DNA from 3 places in the Sphingomonas eleionomae genome. Region 1 is predicted to be linked to each of the others. Evidence: predicted binding sites of a transcription regulator. Region 1 holds the regulator's gene; each other region holds the start of a gene.
The links. The regulator LexA, encoded in region 1, represses DNA repair genes until DNA is damaged. The targets are predictions, from matches to a motif close to GTTCCNCNCTTGTTCT.
Positions count from the first base shown of each region.

Region 2: the regulator LexA is predicted to act here: its motif matches at 2,067-2,082, upstream of ACNI3Q_RS02965 (DNA recombination protein RmuC).
Region 3: the regulator LexA is predicted to act here: its motif matches at 4,368-4,383, upstream of ACNI3Q_RS12730 (ATP-dependent helicase).

Region 1 covers NZ_JBLTWP010000004.1:473,730-479,635, reverse strand. Annotated here, with positions in the region: gene trpD (anthranilate phosphoribosyltransferase) at 1-272, shown strand, start outside; gene trpC (indole-3-glycerol phosphate synthase TrpC) at 269-1,054, shown strand; gene moaC (cyclic pyranopterin monophosphate synthase MoaC) at 1,051-1,521, shown strand; gene ACNI3Q_RS13450 (energy transducer TonB family protein) at 1,693-2,463, opposite strand; gene ACNI3Q_RS13445 (molybdopterin molybdotransferase MoeA) at 2,659-3,849, shown strand; gene lexA (transcriptional repressor LexA) at 3,907-4,596, shown strand; gene ACNI3Q_RS13435 (ComEC/Rec2 family competence protein) at 4,590-5,906, opposite strand, start outside.
Region 2 covers NZ_JBLTWP010000001.1:650,295-656,200, reverse strand. Annotated here, with positions in the region: gene fmt (methionyl-tRNA formyltransferase) at 1-822, opposite strand, end outside; gene recR (recombination mediator RecR) at 874-1,470, shown strand; gene def (peptide deformylase) at 1,502-2,029, shown strand; gene ACNI3Q_RS02965 (DNA recombination protein RmuC) at 2,133-3,599, shown strand; gene mazG (nucleoside triphosphate pyrophosphohydrolase) at 3,610-4,353, opposite strand; gene ACNI3Q_RS02955 (retropepsin-like aspartic protease family protein) at 4,493-5,095, opposite strand; gene ACNI3Q_RS02950 (MBL fold metallo-hydrolase) at 5,092-5,859, opposite strand; gene ACNI3Q_RS02945 (TatD family hydrolase) at 5,856-5,906, opposite strand, start outside.
Region 3 covers NZ_JBLTWP010000004.1:310,515-316,420, reverse strand. Annotated here, with positions in the region: gene ACNI3Q_RS12760 (MFS transporter) at 1-644, opposite strand, end outside; gene ACNI3Q_RS12755 (GFA family protein) at 739-1,137, opposite strand; gene ACNI3Q_RS12750 (hypothetical protein) at 1,197-1,376, opposite strand; gene ACNI3Q_RS12745 (RNA polymerase sigma factor) at 1,445-2,653, opposite strand; gene ACNI3Q_RS12740 (YciI family protein) at 2,664-3,029, opposite strand; gene ACNI3Q_RS12735 (S41 family peptidase) at 3,144-4,283, opposite strand; gene ACNI3Q_RS12730 (ATP-dependent helicase) at 4,387-5,906, shown strand, end outside.

The sequences.
Region 1 (5,906 bases):
CGCCGGTCATCACGCCCGACCTGGCGGGCCTTGCCCCGCGCCCGCTGGACGATCTGCGCGGCGGCGATGCGGCCCATAATGCCGATGCGCTGCGCCGCCTGTTGCTGGGCGAGCCCGGCGGCTATCGCGACGCAGTGATCCTGAACAGCGCGGCCGCGCTCGTCCTTGCCGGGCACAGCGACACGCTGCTGGCCGGTGCGGAGGAAGCGGCGGAAACCATCGACAACGGGCTTGCCAACGCGCTGCTCGACTGCTGGATCGCATGGCCATGAGTACGATGCTGGCACAGATCCTTGAGGCAAAGGCAGACGAGGTCGCGGCGCGCAAGGCACGGACGGGCGATGCCGACCTTGCCGCCCGCATCACCGCCGCCGGGCCGCCGCGCGGGTTTCGCGCCGCGCTGGATACCCGTGCGGTCAATGGCTATGCCCTGATCGCAGAGATCAAGAAGGCCAGCCCGTCCAAGGGGCTGATCCGAGCGGATTTCGATCCGCCCGCCCATGCCCGCGCCTATGCCGCGGGCGGCGCAACCTGCCTGTCGGTGCTGACCGACGAACGGTGGTTTCAGGGGCATGACGAATATCTGGTCGCCGCCCGCGCCGCCTGTCCCCTGCCCGCGATCCGCAAGGATTTCATGATTGACCCCTGGCAATGCGCCGAATCCCGCGCGCTGGGGGCGGACGCCATCCTGATCATCGTCGCCGCGCTTGAGGATGCGCAAATGGCAGAGATCGAGGCGGCGGCCATGGAACTGGGCATGGATGTGCTGGTCGAGGTGCACGATGCCGACGAAATGGCCCGCGCGGCAGGCCTCAAATCGCGGCTGATCGGGGTAAACAACCGCAACCTCAAGACGTTCGAGGTCAATTTTCAGAACACGTTCGATCTTGTCGCGCTTGCCCCGCCGGGCTGCACCTTTGTCGCGGAAAGCGGCATTGGCGGCCGGGCGGACTGCGACGCGCTGGCCGCGCATGACATCCGCTGCTTTCTGGTCGGCGAAAGCCTGATGCGCCAGCCGGATGTCGAGGCGGCGACGCGGGCACTGGTCGGATGAGCCGCCTGACCCACCTGGATGCCGCAGGGGCGGCGCATATGGTGGATGTCGGCGGAAAGGCGGAAACGGCGCGTCAGGCGGTAGCAACCGGCCGCATCACGATGTCGGCAGAGGCAGCGGCCGCAATCCTGGACGGCACGGCGGCCAAGGGCGACGTGATCGCCACCGCGCGCATCGCCGGCATCATGGCGGCGAAGCGCACGCACGAGCTGATCCCGCTGTGCCACCCCCTGCCCCTGACCCGCATCGCGCTCGACGTGGTTCCAGACGACAGCGGCGTGACCGTGACCGCCACCGTCGGCCTGACCGGCCGGACGGGCGTGGAGATGGAGGCGATGACGGCGGTGTCGGTGGCGCTGCTCACCCTATACGACATGGTAAAGTCGCTGGATAAGGGCATGATCATCCGGGATATTCGCCTGCTGTCCAAGACCGGCGGCAAGTCGGGCGACTGGACGGCGGACTGACTGCCGAAACGGTTCGGCTGAATCCTTCGACAAGCTCAGGATGAGCGACTGTCGCCCAACTGCCCGCCACCTGTTCCCGCTCGTCCTAAGCCTGTCGAAGGACGCTGCCCCGCCCCCTTGGCAACCCCGCTCATCCTGAGCCTATCGAAGGATGCGTCCCTACGCCTTCGGCTATTCCTGCCCGCCAAACCGGCGCTGCTTCACGCCATAGGTGATCCGGATGCGCACCCATTCGCCATATTTCGACTTGCCGCCCACGCGCGGCGGGCGGACGCGGAATTGCCAAGCGGCGGCCAGCACCGCCCGGCCCAGCCGCGATCCGGGGCTTTCGCCGACGATCTCGCAATCCTCCACCCGGTAATCGGGCACGGTTCGGCACATGATCATGCCCCATCCCGGCCCGGCCGCGCTGGACAGATAGCCCGCCAGTTCGGAATCATAGGGTTCCCGGTACCAGGCGGCGGCATAGAGCGGTTCGCCATTGGGACCACTGCCGTCGACGCGCGGGGTATCGCCGGGAATGCCGGTATCCGGCGGCCCCATGGTCGCGCGCGGCGCGGGCGGGCCTGCGCGGCCGGGAGGCGGGGCGCGCCCGATATCGGCCTGCGCCATCTGATCGCGCGACAATTCGATCCACGGGGCCTTGGGGGCAAAATTCTTGACCACCGGTGCCGGCTGGACGGACGGCGTGACGGGGCTGGGCGGCAGGCGGTCGTCGGTTTCGCGCGGACGTTCGGTCGATGGCGGTGGCGGCGCGGCCGCGGGACGGGGCGCGCTGGCGGCGGCGGGCGGCTTTTCCGATACTTCAGCGGCGTCAAAGGTGCTGAGCGCCATATCCACCGGTTCGCGCCTGACCAGCCGGGGGGCCAGTGTCATCATCACCAGCACGATCAGCCCCTCGACCAGCAGCGCCAGCAGAAACGGGCCGCCCCGCCCACGCAACCGTTCCCCGATCCGGGTTCGCCACGTCGGGCGTTCGATGGACTTTGAAACCACGCGAGAAACTTCCGGGGGGCGGCAGGGCTGACTGTCGGGTTAGGGTGCAGATGCGGCCAAGACAAGGCAGCGCGGCGGACACGGTGCAGTTTCCGCGCGCGCCCTCTTTCCCGGCACCGATGCCCGTGCCACATCCGGCCGATGGCACCCCCGCTCCTCCCGCTGGCCGATGCACAGGCCCGGCTGATCGACATGGCCATGCCGGTCGCGGCAGAGGCGTTGCCCATCGCCGGTTGCGCCGGGCGCTGGGCCGCCGAACCGGTCGCCGCGCTGCGCACGCAACCGTCCAGCGACCTGTCGGTGATGGACGGTTATGCCATCGCCAATGCCGCACTGCCCGGCCCCTGGACGGTCATTGGGGAAAGCGCCGCCGGACGGCCGCATGCCGGGCCGGTCGGGCCGGGACAGGCGGTGCGCATCTTTACTGGCGCAGTCATGCCGGCGGGCGCCGACTGCGTGCTGGTACAGGAAGAGGCGGCGCGCGACGGCGACCGGCTGATCCTGACCGGGGCTGGCCCGGCCGCGCCCGGCAGCAACGTCCGGCATCGCGGGCTGGACTTCAGCTCGGGCGCAACGCTGATCCGGGCGGGCGAGCGGATGACCCCGGCGCGCCTCGCCATGGCTGCGATGGCGGGTCATGGCGCGCTGTCGGTCCGCCGCCCGGTACGGGTTGCCGTCGCGGCGACCGGCGATGAACTGCGCCCGCCCGGAACGCCGATGGGCGATGCACAGATACCGGAGACGAACCGGCTGATGCTTGCGGCGATGCTCGCCGATCTGCCCGTGGACATCGTCGACCTTGGCATCCTGCCCGATAACCTCGAAACGCTTACCCGCGCCTTTGCCAGGGTCGATGCCGACCTGCTCGTCACCAGCGGCGGGGCATCGGTGGGCGACCATGACCTGGTGCAGCCCGCGCTGGCGGCGGCGGGGTGGTCCATTGATTTCTGGCGCGTGGCGCTGCGCCCCGGCAAGCCGGTGATGGCCGGGCGGCGCGGCGATGCACTCGTTCTCGGCCTGCCCGGCAATCCGGTTTCGGCATTCGCCACGGCGATGCTGTTCGTCCGGCCGGCCATCGCCGCACTGGGCGGATCGGTCGACCCCCTGCCCCGGCTGACCCCCGCGATCCTGGCCGACCCCCTGCCCGCCAATGGCGAGCGCACCGATTTCCTGCGCGCGGCAATCCTGCCCGACGGGCGCGTCGGCGCGGCGGCGGTACAGGACAGTTCGATGCTGATGACGCTGGCACGCGCCACCTGCCTGATCCACCGGCCCGCTGATGCCCCGGCGGCGGCTGTGGGCGATCCTGTGGATATCCTTGTGATCGCTTGACGCCATACGGAACAAAGCATATACGTTCCCAGTCTGTTCCGACACGGAGGATTGGGGATGCTCACCAAAAAGCAGCATGAGCTGCTGTGCTTCATTGCCGAACGCCTGGGCGAAGACGGCATTTCCCCCTCGTTCGAGGAGATGAAGGAGGCGCTCGACCTCAAATCGAAATCCGGGGTGCACCGGCTGATCGAGGCGCTGGTGGAGCGCGGGTTCATTCGCCGCCTGCCCAATCGCGCCCGCGCGCTCGAAGTGCTGAAGATGCCGGAACGGGGCGATGCAAAGCGGAGCAAGGGTGCAAAACGTGGTGACGTAGCACCACTTTCGCCACCTTCCGCAGTGCAGCGGATGCCGGAACCGGCGAACGACGTCATCGAAATCCCGCTTCATGGCCGCATCGCCGCCGGTGTGCCGATCGAGGCGATGGAGGGATCGCAGATGCTGCCGGTGCCCGCCGCGCTGCTCGGGTCGGGTGAACATTATGCGCTGGAAGTGTCCGGGGATTCGATGGTGGAGGCGGGCATCCTCGACGGCGATTATGCCCTGATCCGTAAGACGGAATCGGCCCGCGACGGCGAAATCGTGGTCGCGCTGATCGACGGGCATGACGCAACGCTCAAATACTTCCGGCGCGAGGGTGCGATGGTCCGGCTGGACCCCGCCAATCGCAGCTATGATCCGCAACGCTACCGCCCTGATCAGGTGCAGGTGCAGGGCCGGCTGTCGGGGCTGCTCCGCCGCTACTGACCAACGGGCCTGGGCGGTGGTGCCACGGGGCGGGCTGGTCGTGGCGGCATCACCGTCGGCGGGTTCAGCCATGGGTGCGCCCCCGGCCCGCGCACGGTGCGAACCGTTCCGCTCGCCAGGGTGATCGCAACGCCGCCGGTCTCCGCCAGCGTTGCCCGGTCCAGGCGCAACCAGCGCGGTACGCATCCGGCCGGCAACCGGCGATCGGCAATCACGATATCGGCAACGGCACACGCATCGCGCATCGCGGTCCATTCGACGAAATGGGCACTGCGGGTGGCAACGACCCGCCAGCTGAGGCCATTGGCATCCCGGACATCGGCCAGGCACAGGTCCGCGCTGCACCGCGCATCGGGCAGGGTGCTGAGCGACAGCGCCTCGCCATCCACCCCCGCTGCCTCGCCCAGCATCGACCGGGTATAGTCCCCCGCCCGGTCGCGCAGCAGCGCCAGCCCGTCCCCGGCCCGGATGGCGACATGGCGGCCATCGCCGGTTACCAGCAGGTCGGGCGGCGGCACGGACAGCGCGCCCAGCGCGCCGATGGCAACGGGTACCGCGCCCCATCGCCGCCATCGCGTCCGCCAGAGCGCGATCCACAGCCCACCGCCGAGCATCGCGGCAAACGCCCATCCCGGCATCGCGGGCAGCATCCGGACTGATCCGGGCGCATCCGCCGTCCAATGGGCAATCGCCAGGATCAGGTCGATGGCCTGCCCCGTCACCCACCATAGCGGCGCGCCCAGCCCCACCGCATCCAGCAGCAGCGCCGCCGCCTCGGCCGGCATGATGACGAACGTGGTGAGCGGAATGGCGACAAGATTGGCAATCGCGCCGTACACGCCGGACTTGTGGAAATGGAACAGCGCAATCGGCGTCAGCACCGCCTCCACCACCAGCCCCGTCAGCAGCAGCGAGGCAAGCCCCCGGCCCAGCCGGGCAAGCCGCCCCTCGTCCCGCCGTTCGAACCAGCCCTGCACCGCCGGATGACTGTGCAGCGCGATGATCGCGGTAACGGCGGCAAAGCTCAGCTGGAAACTGGGGCCGGCCAGGCTTTCCGGCCACAGCAGCAGGACGACGAACGCGCCGGTCGCGACCAGCCGCAGCGTAATCGCCTCCCGCCCCAGCAGCATCGCGGCCAGGATCAGCAGCGCGGCGATGCACGACCGAACCGTCGGCACCTCTGCGCCTGCCAGCCAGGTATAGCCAAGCGCGGCCGCCGCCCCGAACCCTGCAGCGATCAGCGGCACCCGAACCCGCAGGGCAAGTGCCGGAAACAGGGCCAGGATCCGCATGGCCGCCAGGATCGCGGC
Region 2 (5,906 bases), on a different contig from region 1:
CAGCGCGCGGATGGCGCCAGTGCCGCAGCCGATCGTCAGCGCATCGTCCAGCACCTCGCCCGGCGCACCATCCCGCTCCACCGGGGTTGCCGCCAGCAGCTTGATCCGTTCATCGCCCAGCATGAACCACGCCCCCGGCGCGGGGTTGAACGCGCGCACCTGTCGTTCGACGGCGATGGCTCCGGCGGTCCAGTCGATCCTGGCCTCTGCCTTTTCGATCTTTGCCGCATAGGTCACTTCGGTCAGCGGCTGTTCTACCGGGGGATAGGCGGCGGGGTCGGACAGCACCTGCACCATCAGCCGCGCGCCCATCGCCGCCAGCTCTGTTGTCAGCTCACCCGCGGTCTTGCCGTCAACGATCGTCCGCCCCTCCAACCGGACAGGGCCGGTGTCCAGTCCGGCCGCCATCTGCATGATGCCCACGCCAGTTTCGACGTCTCCGGCGAGGATCGCGCGCTGAATGGGTGCGGCCCCGCGCCAGCGCGGCAGCAGGGAAGCATGGACGTTCAGACAGCCAAGCCGCGGCGTATCCAGCACCGCGCGCGGCAGGATCAGGCCATAGGCGGCAACCACCGCGACCTCTGCGCCGATTGCGGCGAACTTGGCCTGCTCCGCCTCTGCCTTCAGCGACACGGGCGTGCTTACCGGGATGTCCAGCGCCTCGGCACGGGCATGGACGGGGGAGGGGGTAAGGGCATTGCCTCGACGCCCTCCCGCGCGGGGCGGCTGGCTGTAAACCGCCGCAACCTCGTGACCGGCATCGATCAGCGCGTCGAGAACCGGAACGGCAAAGGCCGGCGTGCCCATGAAGATGATCCGCATATCCCGTCTCAACCCCTTGGCAGCCCGGCGCGCAAGCCCTTAATGTCAGTCATGGCCTCGTCCGAGATCGAAACGCTCACCCAGCTCCTGTCGCGCCTCCCCGGGCTTGGCCCCCGGTCAGCGCGCCGCGCCGTGCTCCACCTGCTCAAACGGCGGGAGACGGTGCTGGAGCCGCTGGTGCGGGCTTTGTCCTCGGTTTCGGCCGCGCTGACGCCATGCAGCCAGTGCGGGAATATCGACACCAGCGATCCCTGCGCGATCTGTTCCGACCCGCGCCGCGATGCCCGGTCCATCTGCGTGGTGGAGGAGGTGGCCGACCTGTGGGCGCTGGATCGGGCGCGGCTGTTCCCCGGCCGTTTTCACGTGCTGGGCGGCCGATTGTCGGCGCTGGACGGGGTGCGGCCCGAGGATCTTACCATCGATCTGCTCGTCCGCAGGATCGAGGGCGGCGGCGTGGACGAGGTGGTGCTGGCGATGAACGCGACGCTGGAGGGACAGACGACGGCCCATTATGTGGCCGAGCGGCTGGAGCAGTTCCCGGTGCGCGTGACCCAGCTTGCCCATGGCCTGCCGGTCGGCGGCGAGCTGGACTATCTGGACGAAGGCACGCTGGCACAGGCGTTGAGGGCGCGGCGGCCGGTCGCTTGACCGGCACCGGGCCTGAACCTAAATCACCGCCATGGCTATTCTTCCGATCATCGAGGTTCCCGATCCCCGCCTGCGCACCATTTCTACGCCGGTGGACACGGTGGACGACGATCTGCGCGCACTGATCGCGGACATGTTCGATACTATGTACGATGCGCCGGGCATCGGCCTTGCCGCCATCCAGGTCGGCGTGCCGAAGCGTGTGATCGTGATGGACCTGCAGGAAGAAGAGGGTGAGGACGGCAAGCCGATCCGCCACCCCCGCGTCTTCATTAATCCCGAAATCCTTGATCCGTCGGACGATCAGTCGGTCTATACCGAGGGTTGCCTGTCGGTGCCCGAACAGTTTGCGGATGTCGAACGTCCCGCCCGGTGCCGCGTGAAGTGGCTGGACGAGGACGGCAATGCGCATGACGAGGTGTTCGAGGGTTTGCTCGCCACATGCATCCAGCATGAGATGGACCATCTTCAGGGCGTGGTGTTCATCGACCACCTGTCGCGGTTGAAGCGCGAGATGATCCTGAAAAAACTCGCCAAGGCGCGCAAGGCAGCTGCCTGATCGGCCAGGCGGAGTCACCGGCGGGGCAGGGGGTCCTGTCCGGCTCTTGTGCCGCCGATAACCATGGTTTAAGTTCCCGCTTCGTTCCGGGGATTGGGTGATCATGGATCCGTTGATTATTGTCTTGCTGGTCGTCGTCGCGCTTGCGGTGGGGCTTGCCGCCGGGTGGTTTGCCGGTGAGCGCCGCATCGCGGAGGCCCGTGCGGAACGCGATCTGCGAGAGGCGGAGTTCAAGCGGGCAATCACCGAACTGGCCGAGGCGTCCAGCGAAGCGCGGCAGGTGCCGGAACTGCGCGGCGCGCTGGAACAGTTTCGTGAGGAACGGGACGTCGCTCGGCTGGAACTGGTGCAGATCCGCTCCGATCTGCGCGCGGCGCAGGGCGTGATCGACGAGTTGAAAGCTGCGAAGGAACAGCTTCGCACCCAGTTTTCCGAAGTCGCCGCCAAGACGTTGCAGGAGGCGCAGGACCAGTTTCTCAAGCGGGCCGATGCGCGCTTTGCCGAAGCGGGCAACAGCAACGAGGCCAAGATCCGTGCATTGCTGCAACCGGTCGAAACCTCGCTCAAGCGGTATGAGGAGCAAGTCGGGCGGATCGAGGCAGAGCGAAAGACCGATTTCGGCAATCTGGCCGGCGTGATCGAACAGATGCGACTGGGCCAGAACGAGGTGAGGGCCGAGGCATCTAAACTCGTCAATGCCCTCCGTTCGGCGCCCAAGGCACGCGGCCGATGGGGCGAACAGCAGCTGCGCAACGTGCTCGAAACCTGCGGCCTTGCCGAACATACGGATTTCGAGATGGAGGTCAGCGTCGAAAGCGACGGCAACCGGCTGCGCCCCGACGCCATCGTGCGCATTCCCGGCGGCAAGTCGCTGGTGATCGACGCCAAGGTATCGCTCAACGCCTATCAGGATGCGCATGGCGCGGTGGAAGACGCCGAAAAGGCGCTGCACATGACCGCGCATGTCGCGTCGATGAAAAACCACATCAATCAGCTGGGCAGCAAGAATTACCAGCAGCAGTTCGAGGATGCGCCCGATTATGTGGTGATGTTCGTTCCGGGCGAGCATTTCCTGTCCGCCGCGCTCGACCATGATCCGGAACTTTGGGACTATGCGTTCAACCACCGGGTGCTGATCGCCACGCCGACCAATCTGATCGCGATCGCGCGCACTGTCGATGCCGTGTGGCGCCAGGAAAAACTGGCCAAGGAAGCGCGGCAGATCGCGGAACTGGGCCGGGAATTGCACGGCCGCATCGTGACGATGGGCAGCCATGTCGAGCGGCTGGGCAAAAATCTGGGCGCCGCTATGGGCGCCTATAACAGCTTCGTCGGCAGCCTTGAATCCCAGGTGATGACGTCGGCCAAGCGGTTCGAGACGCTCAACATCGAAACGGCGGGCAAGTCCATCGAGCCGCTGCCCGTGATCGACCATTCGCCAAGACCGCTGACCAAGCTGAACGTCGAGCCGGAAAAGACCGCACAGATTGGGGCGGGGAAGGGCGAGGAAGCGCCGGAATCTGTGTCCGCCGACGCTGAGCAGGGGACCGTCGACCCGGTTACCCCGTAACCGTCGCCGGTCAGTCTGTTGCCGCCTTGGCCCGCAGCCACAGCGCTTCCTTGTCATCCAGCGATAGCGCCGCGAATTGCGGACTGGCCATCGCCTCCATCAGACGGAAACGCCCTTCGAACTTGGCATTTGCGGCGCGCAGGGCAGCTTCGGGATCGACGCCCCGATGCCGCGCCCAATTGACGACCGCGAACAGCAGGTCACCGATCTCCTCTGCAACGGCATCCGGGGTCGGAGCGGCGTCTACTTCGGCAATCTCCTCTATCACCTTGGCACGCGGACCATCGGCATCCGGCCAGTCAAAGCCCGTCCGTGCGGCCCGCTTCTGCAGCTTTTCGGCGCGAAGCAGCGCGGGCAGGCCGATGGCGACCCCGTCCAGCGCCCCGGTTGCGCCCTTGGCACCGCGCTCTTCCGCCTTGATCTGTTCCCAGAGCTGATGGTCGCCACGCTGGTCGGGGCCGAAGATATGCGGATGGCGCCGTTCCATCTTGTCGCTGATCCCGGCGACGACGTCGGGAAGCGCGAAGTGGCCAGCTTCCTCCGCCATGCGACTGTGAAATACGACCTGGAGCAGCAGATCGCCAAGCTCATCCTTCAGATCGGCCATGTCGCCACGCTCGCACGCATCGGCGACTTCATAGGCTTCCTCGATGGTGTATGGCGCGATCGACGCGAAATCCTGCGCCAGATCCCATTCGCAGCCATGCTCCGGATCGCGCAACCGCGCCATGATCGTCACCAGCCGTTCGATCACCGATTTTTCTCCATCCAAGGGCAAGGGGTGGCGGTTGCCGTCAGCACCAGACGCCCCACCGCAAAATTCCAGAAGACTGATAATATACATTATGTAAAATATTGGGCTAGTCGGTCGTGTCGGGCCGAGCCCTCCTGCCTCAGTTTCCTGCCTCCAGCACCAGGTCGTTGCCCTCGACCCGCCAGCCGTTCAAGCGCGACAGAAAGTTCATGCCAAGCACGTCCACGTCGCCAAAGTTCGGCGCGACCAGCGCGCCAAGGTCTTCGGTTTCCAGATCACCGAGCTGAAACCAGCCGATCCGCACCTCGCGCGCCATCACGATGCCATTGGCTGTCGATACCTGGGTAAAGGGTCCGCGATCCGACAATTCGATCCCGGCCGCCTTGGCGGTTTCCATCGACAGGCTGGTGGTCGTTGCGCCCGTATCGACCAGCATCGACCGTTCGACACCGTTGATCCGAACCAGAGCATAGAAATGGCCGTCGCCGGATTTGGGAATGCGAACATTGCCGCCCTCGACCCGCTGATTCGTCATGCCAAGTCTTGCACCGACATCATTGAAAAACCATGAAATCTCGGACTTGAAGGCGACGCCAACCGCAATCACTGCACCGATTGCCAGCCAGCCAAGCACGGATTTCAACATCAGCGACGCTTCGGCACGCCGCGCGATCAGGGATGAAGCCGCCAGGACGAGGACGGCAATCGACGATATCATCGCCAGCACCTGTCCCTCGGTCATACGGCGAGCTCCATTCCGTCATACCCGGGCACGACGCCAGGGGGCAGGTCCCGACAGAGTGTCGCATAATCCATGCTCTGGTCCAGATGGATCAGCACTGCATTCGGCACGCGGCAATGCTCGATCCAGCTTAGCGTTTCGGCCAGATGGGCATGGGTTGGATGCGGCTCCCGGCGAAGCGCATCGACAACCCACAGGTCAACGCCGCTAAAGGTCGCGGCCATCGCCTCGGTCAGGGTATTGCAGTCAGTGGAATAGCCGATCGTCCCGCCATTCGGCCCGGTAAAGCGAAGGCCGGCACTGGTGATGCCGCCATGCGGCTGATCCACCACGGCCACTTCGATGTCCCCGATGGTTAGTCGATCGGGCAGCACTTCCATCGTTGCGCTGGGTCGATAGCCGGCCCGGCCGTGAAAGATATAATCGAACCGCGTTTCGATCTGCTCCGCTGCAAAAGGCCGGGCAAGGCCACGGACAGGGCGGCGAAGGGCGTGCATCATCTGACGCAGATCGTCGATGCCGTGGCAATGATCGGCATGGGCGTGGGTCCAGATCACGGCATCCACGGTTTCCACCTCAGCCGCCAGCAGCTGCTCGCGCATGTCGGGACCGGTATCGATCAGGATGCGGGTGGTTCGCGTGCTGACGATCGCCGACTGGCGTAGCCGGCGATTGCGCGGATTGTCGGGATCGCAGGCACCCCAGTCATTCCCGATGCGCGGCACGCCCGACGAGGTGCCGCACCCCAGGATACGGATCTTCACGCGTCGACCGTCTTTGCGAAGAGGGTATGGAAATTCGCCCGCGTCCG
Region 3 (5,906 bases), 160 kb from region 1:
TCGGTCAGGCTGAGCCGCACCCACAGGCCCAGGATCACCAGCACCGAACTGGCGATAAAGGGCAGCCGCCAGCCCCAGTCGCGGAACGCCGCCTCGTCCAGCATCGCGCCCAGGATCAGGAAAAACCCGTTGGCCGCGATGAACCCCACCGGCGCACCCAGCGGCGGAAACATCCCCCAGCGATAGGTTTGACCGCGCGGCGCATTCTCGACTGCCAACAGGCTGGCCCCGCCCCATTCGCCGCCCAGCCCCAGCCCCTGACCGAAACGCAGCACGCACAGCAGCGCCGGCGCAACCCATCCGACCATCTGATAAGTGGGCAGGAACCCGATCAGCACCGTCGATCCGCCCATCAGCAGCAACGATGCGACCAGCGTGGATTTGCGCCCCACCCGGTCGCCGAAATGGCCGAACACGATGCCGCCCAGCGGCCGGGCCAGGAACGCCAGGCCGAAACTGGCATAGCTCAGCATCAACTGCGCCGCAGGATCGCTGGCCGGAAAGAAGAGCGGGCCGAACACGAGCGCGGCGGCGGTCGCATAGATATAGAAATCGTAAAATTCGACCGCCGTTCCGGTCAGGCTGGCGAACAGGATGCGGCCCATCCCCGCCGGTCGCCTGCCCCCCGCCAATCCGCCGTTCATGCCGTTTCCCCCGAAATTGCCCGCGCGCCCTGCCGGGATCGCCGCCGCCGGTCCAGCGCAATTGCGCTTTGGACGGCTAAGGCTCGCCTTTGGCTCATCCGCCCGGATAACGGTCGAACATCGGCAATCCCTCGGCGCCCGCCATCCACCCGATCCGCTCGGCAATCTGGATGTGCCCGAACGGACCGGCCAGGGCGTCCGGATCGTCCAGCGTGGCCGACTGCACGTCGATCTTGCCGGGAAAGATCGCATCATTGGTATAAAACAGGCCCGTGCCGCACCTGCCGCAGAAATGCCGCCGCCCATGCTCGGACGAGGCATAGACGACCGGATCGCCCGTCACGTTCAGCGCATCTGCCGCCACCAGCGCCCATGCAACCATGGGCGCACCGGCATGGCGGCGACAATCGCTGCAATGGCACAGCGCGTGATGATCGAACGTGTCCGGCATTTCATAGCGGATGGCCCCGCAATGGCATTGTCCCGTCAGCATCCGTTGCCCCTTCCTTGTTCGCCATATGTTCTAACCCACTGGCCCGTGCGGGTAAAGCGTCAACCTGAATAACAGGTCGTGCGGACGATGCGCGTCACCTTGCCCTTTGCATCCCGCTCCTCCTGCCGGTCCGCGGTGCAGTTGTTCTCGTTCGGGAACCAGCCCTGCGCCACCCCGATCCGCCAGACCAGCACGGTCAGGCCGGAGAACAGCAGAGCGACGGCGATCTTGCGGATCATGCGATTCTTGATGGGCATGGACGACTCCGGGCGGGTTGCCCCGTCCATACACCAGCCGCCGGGCGGCGCTAGGGCTGGGCCAGCAGCCAGCGGCGCACCGCCGGGTCGTCGGTCATCCCCGCCGCCCGCATCCGGGCCGCACGCGCGGCCGCCCTTTGGCCCAGCCGTTCAAGCAGATGCGCACGCGCCGCCCACCATGGCTGATATCCCTGTGCCGCCGCCGAAATCGCATCCAGCATGGCCAGACCGTCGGCCGGCCGCCCCGCCTCGCCATGCGCCACGGCGCGGGCCACCTGTGCCCCGATCGACGGCGCAATGCGGACCAGCAGGTCGTGCAGCATGGCTGCCGCATGGGGCGGCGCTGCATGCGGCGTGGCGATGGCGACCATCTGATGCGACTGGATCGCCGCTTCGATCTGAAACCGGCCCGGCGTAGCGATCCGCGCGGCCCCGGCCAGCAGCGTTTCTGCCTCGCGGATCATCGTCGCATCCCACAATCCACGATCCTGCCGGTCCAGCGGGACGAATGCGCCCGCCGCATCCCGCCGCGCGGTGGCCCGGCTTTCGCAATAGAGGATCAGGGCAAGCAGCCCCCTGGCCTCCGCATCCTGCGGGGCCAGTCCGGCGGTCAGCCGCGCCAGCCACAGCGCCTCCTCCGCCAGGCCGCGGGTCGCGGCATGGCCCGCAAACCGGTCGTCCCATCCGGTGCCATAGGCGGCATAGATCGCGTTCAGCACCGCCGCCATGCGCGGCCCCGCCTCCGCCGGATCGGGCACGGCAAACGGCACGCCGGCGTCACGGATCTTTGCCTTGGCCCGCGACAGGCGCTGACCCATGGTGGCCGGCGCGATCAGGAAACTGGCCGCAATTCGGCCTGCGTCCAGCCCCAGCACGGCCTGCAGCATCAGCGGCGCCTGAATATCCGCGGCCAGCGCGGGATGGGTGCACGCGAACATCAGGCCAAGCCGATGGTCGCCAAATGCCGCTCCGCTCATCGCCTCCCGCTCCGCCTCGATCAGCGCGCGCATCGGCTCGGCCGCTGCCCGCACGCCCTCGTGCCGCTGCTGATGACCGATCGCCCGCCGTGCCGCGGTCAGCAGCCACGCCTCCGGCCGGTCGGGCACGCCGCGTTCCGGCCAGGTGGCCAGCGCGGCGCGAAACGCCTCGCTCAGCGCATCCTCGGCCGCCGCGATGTCGCGCGTCCGACTGGCCAGCATCGCCACCAGCCGCCCATGGGAATCGCGCGCCACCCGTTCGGCGGTGCGGCGCGCGTCCATCGTCACCGGCCTATTCCATGCCGGCGGGCGGCGCCTCGACCGGCCGCACCTCAACTGGCGTGTCGGCGGCACAGGGCGCCCGCGCGGCCCATTCGATCGCCGCGTCCAGATCGGCGACCTCGATCACGACGAAACCGCCCAGCTGCTCCTTGGTATTGGGGAACGGGCCGTCCTGAATGGTGCGGCCGTCCGCGCCCACGCTGACCAGCGTTGCGGATTCCGGCGACATCAATCCGTCGCCATACAGCATGACGCCCGCGGCCTGCATCGCGCCGATATAGGCCATCCATGCCCCCCAATAGGGACCGGCGGCCTGCGGATCGTCGCGCTTGCCCATTTCGGCGGCGGTTTCGCGATAGACGAGCATATATTGCATGGGGATATCCTTCCTCATCATCGGCGCGCTGACAATCAGCACCCGTAACGATGAGCCGCGACCCCCGCCCGTTTCGACAGCAACGCCGAAAAAAATCGGCGTCGCTCGAAAAACCTACAGATAATCGGCCAGCGTCAGGGGCAGCGGCTGGCTGGTCCCGCCCCGCTCCACCGTCAGGTTGAACACCGTTCCCGCTGGGTCATAGCTTCGCTGGACAAAGCTCTCGAACGTCATGCCGCGCAGCTTGTCTCCGGGTTTCAGCCCGGCCTGTTCCGCCGGACTGCCCGGCCCGACCTTGCCGACAGCGATGGCGTCCCCCGCCCGTTCGATCCAGATGCCGGTCCGGTTGTACATGTCCGGCTGCATGGTCTGGCGATTGCGCTTCATCAGCACGGCGTTGTCGCGGTTGCTGGTTGCGATGTTGAACAGGCGCAGCAGCGGCAGGCCGACGATCCCGTTTTCGAACTCGTTCCAGTCGGGCCGGTCCTTGATGAACACCAGCGGCCGCTCGATAACCGCCCCGGCCAGCTCGATCCGTTCCGCCCGCACCACGCGCGTCTCGCCATCCGGTGCGGCGGGTGCCCATTTGGGCGCGTTCCACAGCCCCGCCGCCTCCGCCGCCTTGCGGTACAGCCGAATGACCGGGGGCATCCCCGTGTCCAGCCCGAACCGCATCGGCGGCGCGCCATTGATGCTGGCATCGGCATAAAGGAACCGGCTGTCCTCGCTCTGCCCGCGCTGGACGATCGCCTTCTCGAACCGGGTCCACCCGGCCATGTCGCCCAACCCTTGCGGATGGACGCGCCACTGGCCGGCATCCATGTCGAGTTCGCCGTCCATCACCGTCAGTACGCGTCCGGGCAGAGAGATCAGCGCCCCGTCTCCCAGCGCGCGATCAATCCCCGCCAGCGCCAGCACCGGCACCTCGAACCGGCCACCCAGCAACAAGCCGCTGGCGCGGTAAATCGGGTATTCGGCATTGCCCCAGGACAGGCGCAGCTTTCGATAGCCGATCCTGGACAGCTTCAGCTGCTGGGCCAGGTCGGTGTGGATCAGGCCGAACTGGCCGCCAGTATCGATCACCATCGGCAGCGTCGGCGACGTGCCGATCGATCCCGCCACCAGCAACCGGCTGTCGGTCAGCTTGATCGGCACGCCCGCCGCTCCGCTGACCTGTGCCAGCGCCCGGCCAGCACCGCTCATCATCATCGCGGCGGCGCCGCCAATCATTACGTCACGACGGGCAATCGGCATACGCATACTCCTCGACAGACAGGTGCTGGATCAAGGTAACAGAATGATGACGGCCGGGGATCGGCGCTTGCCCCGTTCGCCGCTGTTCCCTAACTGTTCACCGATGAATGCTCCCGCCGCCCCCGGTCGAACCCTGTCCGACGATCCGCCCTATCTGCGCGGCCTCAACCCCGAACAGCGGGATGCGGTGCTGACCACGGACGGCCCGGTGCTGGTGCTGGCGGGCGCAGGCACGGGCAAGACAGCGGCACTGACCGCGCGGCTGGCGCACCTGCTCTACACGCGGCGCGCCTATCCGTCGGAGATTCTGTCCGTCACCTTCACCAACAAGGCCGCGCGCGAGATGCGGGAACGCGTCGGGCGGCTGGTGGGCGATGCGGTGGAGGGGATGCCGTGGCTGGGCACCTTTCACTCGATCGGCGCAAAGATGCTGCGCCGCCATGCCGAACTGGTCGGCCTGCAAAGCAATTTCACCATCCTCGACACCGACGATCAGCTGCGCCTGCTGAAACAGCTCGTCATTGCGGCCGATCTGGATGAAAAACGCTGGCCCGCGCGCCAGCTCGCCGGCCTGATCGACGGGTGGAAGAACAAGGGGCTGACCCCGGCCGATCTGGATGCCGGGGAAAGCGAACTGTACGCCAATGGCCGCGGGCAGGAACTCTATACCCAGTATCAGGCGCGGCTGCGCGCCGTGAACGCCTGCGATTTCGGCGACCTCCTGCTGCACAGCCTGACCATCCTCAAGGATAACCGGGAGGTGCTGGAGCAGTATCAGCAGCGGTTCCGCTACATCATGGTCGACGAATATCAGGACACGAACAGCGTCCAGTATCTGTGGCTGCGCCTGCTGGCTCAGGCGCGGCGCAACATCGCGTGCGTCGGCGATGACGACCAGTCGATCTATAGCTGGCGCGGCGCGCGGGTGGAAAACATCCTGAAATTCGAACGGGATTTTCCCGGTGCCAAGGTGATCCGGCTGGAACAGAATTACCGTTCCACGCCGCACATCCTGGGCGCGGCATCGGGCGTCATCGCCAACAATGCCGGGCGGCTGGGCAAGACGCTGTGGACCGAACTGGACGCCGGCGAGAAAGTGCGCGTCATCGGCGTGTGGGACGGCCCGGAGGAAGCGCGCCGGGTCGGCGACGAGATCGAGGCGGCGCAGCGGCGCGGCACCAGCCTCAACGACATCGCCATCCTGGTCCGCGCCCAGCATCAGACGCGCGAGTTCGAGGACCGGTTCATCCAGATCGGCGTCAACTACCGCATCGTCGGCGGCTTCCGCTTTTACGAGCGTCAGGAAATCCGCGACGCGCTCGCTTACCTCCGCGTGGTCAATCAACCGGCGGACGATCTGGCCTTTGAACGCATCGTCAACGTGCCCAAGCGCGGCCTTGGCGACAAGGCGCTGGCCAAGGTGCATCAGCTCGCCCGGGTTCAGGGCATTCCGCTGACCCTTGCTGCCGCGCGCATCCTCGACACCGACGAACTGACGCCCCAGGCCCGGCGCGCGCTCGGAAACCTGATCGGCGACATCGCCCGCTGGCGCGACATGGCAACCAGCCTGCCGCACCCGGAACTCGCCCGCATCCTGCTCGACGAAAGCGGCTATACCGGGAT